Regions from separate parts of the Anabaena sp. FACHB-595 genome, predicted to be linked through region 3. Evidence: riboswitches for the same ligand, from Rfam matches in the RefSeq annotation. Region 3 holds a riboswitch; each other region holds the start of a gene.
What was found. Region 3 has a riboswitch for cobalamin ahead of ACN222_RS20140 (DUF1636 family protein). Riboswitches for the same ligand answer to the same signal wherever they lie in the genome.
Positions count from the first base shown of each region.

Region 1: it holds a riboswitch for cobalamin, as region 3 does, so the genes downstream of both, cobG (precorrin-3B synthase) here and ACN222_RS20140 (DUF1636 family protein) in region 3, are expected to answer to the same signal.
Region 2: it holds a riboswitch for cobalamin, as region 3 does, so the genes downstream of both, ACN222_RS08835 (DUF1636 domain-containing protein) here and ACN222_RS20140 (DUF1636 family protein) in region 3, are expected to answer to the same signal.

Region 1 is NZ_CP183473.1:540,542-543,825, reverse strand. It holds gene ACN222_RS02270 (Dps family protein) at 1-431, shown strand, start outside; gene ACN222_RS02265 (ChaB family protein) at 620-1,387, shown strand; cobalamin riboswitch at 1,682-1,812, shown strand; partial or broken gene cobG (precorrin-3B synthase) at 1,790-3,262, shown strand.
Region 2 is NZ_CP183473.1:2,136,862-2,140,145, reverse strand. It holds gene ACN222_RS08840 (vWA domain-containing protein) at 1-1,142, shown strand, start outside; cobalamin riboswitch at 1,293-1,470, shown strand; gene ACN222_RS08835 (DUF1636 domain-containing protein) at 1,487-1,879, shown strand; gene ACN222_RS08830 (cobalt-precorrin-6A reductase) at 1,987-2,724, shown strand; gene ACN222_RS08825 (cyanophycin synthetase) at 2,761-3,284, opposite strand, start outside.
Region 3 is NZ_CP183473.1:4,847,833-4,851,116, forward strand. It holds gene ACN222_RS20135 (TonB-dependent receptor domain-containing protein) at 1-517, opposite strand, end outside; cobalamin riboswitch at 1,446-1,589, shown strand; gene ACN222_RS20140 (DUF1636 family protein) at 1,993-2,403, shown strand; gene ACN222_RS20145 (TonB-dependent receptor plug domain-containing protein) at 2,638-3,284, shown strand, end outside.

The DNA.
Region 1 (3,284 bases), 2.1 Mb from region 3:
ACCATTGGGATGTGGTTGGGCCACAGTTCCGCAGTCTACATCAACTATGGGAAGAACACTACGAAAAACTGACAGAGAATATTGATGCGATCGCTGAACGAGTCCGGACTTTAGGTGGTTATCCTATAGGTTCAATGGAAGGATTTTTGCAACTTGCCACCCTCAAAGAACACGCTGGAGATGTTCCTAGCGCTACGGGAATGGTCGCTAATCTTGTGCAGGATCATGAGCAATTGATTCGCAACCTTAGAGACCATGTAGACCGCAGTGGTGATGAGTTCCAAGATCAAGGAACTGCCGACTTCCTCACCGGACTCATGGAAGAACATGAAGAGATTGCTTGGATGTTGCGCTCATTTATTGAAGGGCAACCAATTGAGCCAAATGGTACACAACCAGCAACAGAAACTAAAACACCTGTTGGTGTGTAATGCTTTTTTCTCTGTGCCTTTGTAATTCAGGAAAGACTTTTCCACCACAAAGGCCCAGAGATATGGAGAAATCAAAAATTTCCCTGGGGAAATCATGGAAAGACTACTCACAGGGAAAGTATTACACCGGATATAAAAACAACTGACAACTAACACACGCAGTACAAATAAAATTAGGGAGTATAGAAGTGCCAGAAGTTTATCAAGCAGAACGTACTATATCTGCCGTATTTAAAGAGCAGAAACAAGTTGATGATGTAATTCGCCGTTTGTTAGATAGAGGTGTACCCAGAGACCATATCTCCGTCATGGGCAGAAACTTCCAATCTGAAACTCGGATTGCAGGTTTTATCACCAAAAGAGATGTGATTTTGGGTGGTTTGCGAACAGGAGCAATTTTTGGTTCCCTGTTTGGTTCCTTCCTCAGTTTGTTAACAGGTGTAGGCGTACTGTTTATTCCCTTCGTCGGGCCGATTGTGGCAGCAGGCCCCATCAGTGCTTTACTATTGGGGGCAGCTAGTGGGGCGATCGCCGGTAGTGCTGGCGCTGGTTTAGTTTCCGTTCTGACCACATTGGGGATGCCAGAGGAGAAAGCTGCAATCTACCAAACCCGCCTACAAGCTGGCGAATTTTTGTTATTAACCGAAGTACCAAGCGATCGCGCCGGCGAATTCCAGCTCCTCTTGGAAAGTGCTGGTGCAGAAGAACTCAGCACAATTGATAAAACCTTGGCTCGTCCTTGTCCTGGGCCTTGCAAGAGTCCAGAAGATTTATCTCCTGAAGTCCGTTCTCACCTTTCCTCAGAAGCTCAAAGCACCTTTATTGAACGTTATAACGGTGTGTTAAATGAGACAACTGACGAGTTTACAGCTGAACAAGCAGCTTGGGAAGCTGTTCATCAAAAATTTGACGAAGATGAAAACGGTGTTTGGTCAAAGGCTAAAGTCGGAGTTTAGCAATAATATTGTTGTCATTTGTTAATAGTTTAAGAGCTAAAATTTGAGATAACCGATTTACTTAATAAATCGGTTATCTTTTTTATAATTAGTACTGAATACAACTATAGGAATCAGATTTAATTTTTGCAAAATATCAGTATGTGTTTACTGGGCATTGCCCGCCATGTACATTTTAGAAATTAAGTATGAATCGTATATTAATTTCTGTTTATTTAATATTTATTCTAATTAACAAAGACTATCGAGTTAATGAAAAATATGAAGCAGTCAATATGATGAGTGGCAACTCATGGTAGATTACTAGAACTTGGTGTTGGGAAACTCCGGTGCGATTCCGGGGCTGTGCCGCAGCTGTGATGAAAAGTCCCAAGAATTTCTCTTGTAACTTTCCGAGTCAGAATGCCAATTCCAAGAGTTAGCTGTCTAATCTCTGCGTCGCACAGGGAAGGAGTGATTGTCTTGTTGTCTGGTTTAACACCTTGTCCTGGCTTGTTTTATGCCACGCCTGCCCAAGATGGGATCTTGTCTCGCATCAGAATACCGGGTGGAATTATTAATAGTACACAATGTCAGGCGATCGCAGATATTGCTGACCAATATGGTGGCGGCTATGTCGATGTGACAAATCGTGCTAACGTCCAAATCCGGGAAATACGCGCCAGCATAGATTCTACAGTCCTCAAGTATTTGCAAGATTTGGGTTTGGGTTCTAGCAATGCAGGCGTAGACCAAATCCGCAATATTATGACCAGTCCCACGGCTGGTATTGATCCTCAAGAATTAATCGATACCCGCCCCTTCGTTAGAAGCTGGGATAATTACATTACTGAAAATTCTGTCTTCTCAGGACTATCGGCAAAGTTTAGCGTGTGTTTTGATGGTGGGGGACTAGTTTCGGTAAGCGATCGCCTCAACGATATCACCTTTACTGCCACTTTAGTAGAGAACAAAGTTTGCTTCCGTCTGTGTTTAAGTATCGGTGCAAAAGGAAAACCGCCTGTTGACATCGGAATTTTGTTGTTACCAGAGGAATGCTTACCAGTCTTAACAGCCTTGGCGGATGTTTACTTATTGCATACTGACGCTAGCAGTAAACGCAAGCCCCGTCTGCGAGAAGTAGTGAACAGTTTGGGGTTAAATAATTATCTTCAAGAAGCTGAAAAACGTTTAACGATTCCCCTTGGGGGAAAGAACCTAACCCCCCTACCCCCTTCCCTACGAGGGAAGGGGGAGAAGACAAGGCATTTCTCCCCTATCCTTGTAGAAGAGGGGTTGGGGGGGAGGTCAAATAGTAAATACCACCACATCGGCATTCATCCCCAACACCAACAAAACTTATATTACATTGGTCTTGTTTTACCCCTTGGTCGTTTGGAAACTTGGCAAGTCAGGGGTTTAGCTGATTTATCTACCAAATATGGGAATGGAACTCTCAGGCTGACACCTTGGCAGAACTTGTTGTTAACAGACATTCCTCAACAATCGCTGACTGACGTTCAGAGTCAAGTTTTGGGGTTAGGATTAGATTTCTCACTCGCAAATATCAAGAGTGGATTAGTAGCTTGTTCTGGTATTCAAGGTTGTGCGGCGGCTGCTACAGATACTAAAAGTCATGCCCTCGCGCTAGCAAATTATCTAGATTCTCACATCAGTCTAGAACACCCAGTAACTATCCACTTTAGCGGTTGTGATAAATCCTGCGCCCACCACGGCAATAGTGATATTACTCTACTCGGTGTTAATAATGAAATGGGAGAGGGGTATCAAGTTTATGTGGGTGACGGTGATAGTAATGAAAAATTCGGTCGAGAAATTCACCCCTATATAACTGTTGCTGAATTGCCGACAACGATAGAGCGAATACTAAAAGTGTATAAAAACGAATGCACAAAAA
Region 2 (3,284 bases), 2.7 Mb from region 3:
TTGATACTTTAAGTCTTGCTAAAGTTAGCCAAAATGAAGCTGGTCAACCTGTAATTACCTTGGGGGAGCTTTACGAGGGAGAAGACAAACTTCTGGGTTTGAGTTTGATGATATCCTCTGCTCAAGTAGGTGAATTACCATTGATGAGGCTGCATTACAGTGCTGATGTAGTGCAGAATGACATTATTCAAAGTGTTTCCGGGACAACAGATGTTATAACCAAAGTTGGGACAGTTGAGGAATCAGCGTTAGCCTCTTCCAGTCATATTATCCTTGACCTCAGCCGCCTGACGATCGCTAAAGCTAAAGAAACAGCCCTCGAATTAGCAGAACATGGTCAGCATCAAGCTGCGGAAAAAACCCTCCGTGATTTGGTGCAGTATCTCCGAGACCAAGGCTTAAATGAGAATTTTGAAATTGCGGAAGAGATTGATCAGCTGGAGTATTTCGCAGGTCGAATCGCACAACAAGCTCTAGGTAACGCCGGACGTAAAGAACTGCGGGATCAAAGTTATCAGACAATGACGCGCAATCGCGGTGATTTGGCGGGGCGCGGTGTCACTGCTGGCGATGAAGTATACGCAATGCCGGTTGTCAATGAAATCGGTACTGGTGTGGAACTTTCTTGCGTCCGCGAAGGCGGTAAACTACGGATTAAAGTTATATCTGATGGTTACGACCAAACTAAAAATGTTCAATTTCCCCGTTCTATTCGTGCTGAAGGAGCGCGGTATATTGTTGAAGGGCTAGAATTGTCAAGCAATGGCTCTTTCTACCGTGTAGTTGGCAAAGTCAGCCGTTTTGCCAAACCTGGCGAAACAGATATTTTTGTTGCTCCTAGACAATCGAGGTCAACTAGCACAAGTAAAGCCTCCAAAGCCCCAGCTACTGCGGCTGATCTTCCCACCACTGATACCATAGATCATGGTGTTCTCATTCAATGCGTCAAAGATGGCAGCAAGTTACGCGCTAGAGTAGTTTCCGACGGATATGAACCGGATTGGAATATGCGTTTTCCCCGTTCCATTCGTGAGGAAGGAATGCTTTATGTGGTTGAGGAAGTGAAGACAGCACCCGATGGCAAGTCTTATATTGCTTCTGGTGAGATTAAGCGATTTTTACAACCGAATATTACTAACTAAATAGAAGGTAAGAGTTGGAAACATAAGACTTACGCACCCAGATTTTCTGTTGAGACCGGGTGTAAGGGTTTCAAAAATTTATACCCCTATACCCCTACACCCTTGTCTAAACCCTTGATTTTTCGTTTTCATGCGTAAGTCCTAGATGTTACCATTAAATAAATATTCGGTTCTGGTGGGGAGCAGTCACCAGAGGTAACGGGGAAAGTATACCTGCAATCTTTCGTAGGTGAACGGTGTAAGTCCGGCGCTGTCCCGCAACTGTGAAGGAAAGAAAACTCTTGTAACTTTCCCAGTCAGAACGCCCGCCGAAATTGACGATTCTCAACATCTGCGAGGTACGGATGACTACTGATAATTCTTTGGGTGTGGCAGAACACACACTATTTGTTTGTAAAACCTGCGCTAGTGTTTGGCAAGATGGTAAACGTGTAGGTGAAAGCGGTGGTCAAAAACTTTTAAATCAACTCCAACAGCTAGCACAAGAGTGGGAGTTACGCGATAAATTCCCTATCCAAGAAGTGGAATGTATGAGTGCTTGCAACCGTTCTTGTGTTGTAGCCTTTACAGGGAAAGGTAAATTAACTTATTTATTTGGGGATTTAGCTGTAGATGATCATGCCTCTGCGGTATTGGAATGTGCTGGTAAATACTACGATAAAGCAGATGGTTTACTACCTTGGTCAGAACGTCCCGAACCTTTGAAAAAAGGCATTCTCGCCAGGATTCCTACCTAACTTTTTTGCATTCAAAATGCAAAAGACCTTACATAAAGGTTGCGCCAACAAGCTCCCACTAATTGTCTTTAATTTTGAATTTTGAATTGGAGCGAAGCGACTTGACGATGCGCTTGTTAATTCTGGGTGGAACTGGAGATGCAGCCGAACTCAGTGCTAAAGTTGCAACTATTCCAGGTATTGAGGCGATCGCATCTTTAGCTGGTCGTACCCGTGAACCCTCTCTCCCATCTGGTAACGTCCGTGTGGGGGGTTTTGGTGGTGCGCCTGGATTAGCTGACTATCTGCGTCAGATGCAGGTTGATTTATTAATTGACGCTACCCACCCTTTTGCTGCACAAATTTCTGAGAATGCGGCGCTGGCGGCTGATGAGGTGGGGATACCACGTTTGATGTTAATCCGTCCTCCCTGGGTGAAAGTAGCAGGCGATCGCTGGATAGAAGTTGACACTACAAGCGCCGCCGCCGCTATTTTAAAAAATCAAGCCAAAAGAGTATTTTTAACTGTTGGCAGACAAGAACTCTCCGCCTTTGCTCATCTACAAGATATTTGGTTTCTCATGCGGATGATTGACCCTCCGGTTGCTGGTGTTTTAGTTCCGCCTGGGGTGATATTGTGCGATCGCGGCCCCTTTACCCTACCCCAAGAAAAAAACATCCTCATTCAACATAATATTGATACTTTAGTTAGTAAAAATAGTGGCGGTGATGCCACCTATGCCAAGATTGTTGCAGCAAGAGAACTAGGCGTACAAGTTGTCATGGTCAATCGTCCAGCCGTAACAGGCGGCGAACAGGTGACAGACACAGATGCGGCGGTAGCCTGGCTGCTAGAAAAGTTGTAATCATCAGTTCTGCTACACTCCGTTCATAACAGCCACTTAATTTTTGCTGTTGTACTCGGTTTCCAATGCTTTCAAAACTTTGAGATATAAGTCTTCCACTCTCTTAGTTTGAATATCGCCAATGGAAGCATAATGTGTCAAGCCAGGAGAACCATTAACTTCAATAATCACATAATCTACCATTGGTCTGGTAATATCTTGAGTAATTATATCCAAACCCATTAATCGTAATCCCATATCTTTTGTGACATTTAAAGCCAATTTCTGAAAGTCAGGATGAATATTGTCCGTAACATCCACGGCTTCACCACCACTAGATAAATTGGCATTATCTAAAAGATACACAACCTTACCGTTGGGAATAATACTGTTTAAAGTGAGACTTTGCTTCTGCAACTTGCGTTTAATCCTAAAGTCATCAACATCAATAATTTTTTTTCTCAAAGTTTGGATAAAACCATCTTGCTTACGTTGTATTAATTCTGTAACAGTTGATTTTCCATCTCCAATTACTGATAGAGGTAGCCTTTGATATGCCGCTATGATTTCATCGTCTATCA
Region 3 (3,284 bases):
AACCATTAGATTGATTTACTACCTGGATTGGTGGTAGCTTCCCTGAAGATGCGATGGTTACACGTACTGTGTTGTTAGATTCTTGCTGTGTTACCGTCACATAAGAAATACCATCAACTGGTGTGTCTTCCCGAAATTCCTTTCCTTCTGGTAAAGCTAGTACTGCATTGGGGATATCTGCAATAAATATATTGCCTTCTTGAAGAGTTTCTGGTGCAGATATTTCTCCATCTGGAGTTTCCAGAATTATCTCAAAATTATCGTCTGTACGATTGATTCGCACACCAGTAATCTTGATTTTTGGAGGGGTTGGCGCTGACTGTGATAGCCAATCTTTAACACTTGTTGGTGGACGCTCAATATCACTCAGTCGAGGAATATTTGTAATTAATCCAATGTTCTTTGTGTTTACCGGCTTCTCTTGTGCATTTGCTTTCTGAGTTATCAACAAGCAAATCGTACTTGCTATACCTATATAGATACACTGATTTAGTTTCAAGGCTGCCCCACACTCCACAAAAACCACACCACGAGACTGAGAACGCAACTCTTAAGTGTTACATCCATACTTCCAGTGATATTGTTTACTTCATGGAATAGGCTTGTCAAAAGACAATCTGTCAAAGAATATCCTCATCTCTATCTGGGACTATAAACACCTTAGTTTCTGCATATCTGGGGATGAGAGCAATTTCTGATAAAGATGAGAGTTGTTGCTGTAAATTTTTCAGTAATAAGAAAGCTTTGTCATAGAGTGTAGTTTCTCTCTGTTGGCTTCAGAGTAACTGCCGTGCTGCATTTTTTCAATCCCTAGCTTGAATAAGTCGCCTCCTGGGATTTCCGTGTCCGATGGAGACAATGAATATGCAGGTAAAGTAAAAAAACAGCAGACGAGTGTAACAGCAATACCCAACTTGAAGATGAATCGATAAAAGCGACTCATAATAACATCTCACTTGATTAGCAGAGCAAAGTAAGTAGATCAGGCACATACCTTACCTACTATTTCTTAACTAGAGAACAACAATCTTATTGTCGTATTCTGACTTTATTTCCCATCCTTGTCTGCTTTTCCCAGCACATATATATGCTGCAACATCCCCAATTTGATTTGATTTTAAACGACCTGTCAAATGACAGACAGTCAAACTGTCTGGCTTGGATTTGTGCGATGGGTTATCTTCTCCTGCGCGAACGCACATACGGTAAACCCAATCTGCCAAGTATAAACTTTTAGTATTTGGGGATTAGCTTTGATTCTTAGTACGGCTTTGCATAAAATCATGGCTGGTTGAGGGTGGACATTTAAACGTAAAGGCGCGCAAAGGTAAGCGCAGAGAAACTTAAGTTATGCGATCGCCCCAGCTTTTGCTGATTCTGGTACACTGGCAATTACTTTACGTTTTAAGTAGCGGCTGAATTTCAGCATCATTGCTGTGGTAGTATTTTTTCAATATCAACTCGGTTCTGGTGGGGATCAGCCATCAGAGGTAAGGGGGAAAGTCCGGTGTAAATCCGGCGCTGTCCCGCAACTGTAATGGGGCTTATGCCTCAAAGTCAGAATGCCCGCCGAAAGTACAACAAATTCTTATCTGCGAGGTACAGATGAATAACGCAATCAATACTCTCCCCCTTAAAGAGGATCACTATCTCATAGCGTCATATATACGCCACACACTACAAATTTCTATGAGATTGTAGATATTTCCTTACAGATATCAATACTTACACAGAAGGTTATAGATACAAACTGGAAAACACAGTTGTATTTTATCTTTCGCTTTGCATATTTACTTTATCCAAGCTAGAGGTAACTTTACGCCTACCTGCATCAAACGCTTAACAGCGAATGCGCCTAAGCCTCCTCGTTGCCTTAGTTTCTCTTTTAGAGAGAGACGCTACCACGAACCCACAGTGTAAGGGGTACGGGAACGCCTAGCGGTAAATGCGTAAGGCTAATTCATGCTATCAATCAGCAACGCCTGAAAATCAATGAGCAAAAAACAACATACTTTATTTGTCTGCACGACCTGCGCCAGTGTGTGGCAAGATGGCAAGCGAGTTGGCGAAAGTGGTGGACAGCAGCTATTACAACAACTCCAAGCACTTGCACAAACTTGGGAATTGCAACATAAATTCTCCATTCAGGGAGTTGAATGTATGAGTGCTTGCAACCATGCTTGCGTTATTGCCTTTACGGGAGAAGAGAAGTTAACCTATCTTTTCGGCAATTTAGCAGTTGATGATAGCGCATCTGCAATACTGCAATGCGCCACTCAATACTACAATAAAGCATCTGGTTTACTACCTTGGTCAGAACGTCCAGAAGCTTTAAAAAGAGGCATCTTAGCCAAAATTCCACCCCTAAGTAAGTGGGCAAAATTCCATCATAATTGCTGTTAATTTAACACCAGTAGTCCATCCAGTTCGTAGTCAGGACTTTAGTCCTCAAAACTCTCAGCACTCAAGTACTGACTACAAACTTAAAAACTAGCTTGTAAATTACACTATCAGTGTGATAATAATAATCATTATCTAAACATAGCAATTTTCCTACTGGCTGAGAGTTTTTTACCGAAAAAGCTCAAATTTCTACTTGAGAAAAATTTTTAGTTATACAGGTGGCTTCAATTACCAATGCGTACTCAGTTTATTGCCAGATGGGGAACTCAACTTATCGTTTCTAGTTTGACTATCACCGCAGGGATGCTGTGGGAAAATTCCAGCATGATAGCCACAGAAGTTCTACAAATATCCGAGTTTCCGCAAGAGGAAGGTTCAGCCAAAGACTTACAACCAGTTACAGAAGTAATATCTCAAGATACGACAGAAACCGAACCCGACATTCAACTGACAGTCATTGACAAACTCCTCAATGAACCTGTATTTTCCCCTTTTCGCCGCGAGGGAACAGTAAAAGATTCCACCCGTCCGGTGTATGTGATTACTGGCGAAGAAATGGAAGCACAGGGTGCAATAACTGTCAGAGAAGCACTGCGATTTCTTCCTGGTATTTTGGGTGACGGTACAGTTGGGACAGAAGTAAACGCCTTAAGTGGTCAATTTATTCGCGGTTCTAATACCGGACAAGTATTAATCTTATTGGATGGCAGACCAATTAATAATTTAGGTGGTGGTGGTTTCGATTTGTCAGAATTTACCACTAATAATATTGAAAGAGTTGAAGTCTTACCAGGAGGTGGTTCAACACTTTATGGTTCAGATGCAATAGGCGGGGTAATTAATATTGTTACCCGTCGTCCTACAGAGAAAATCACCACAGA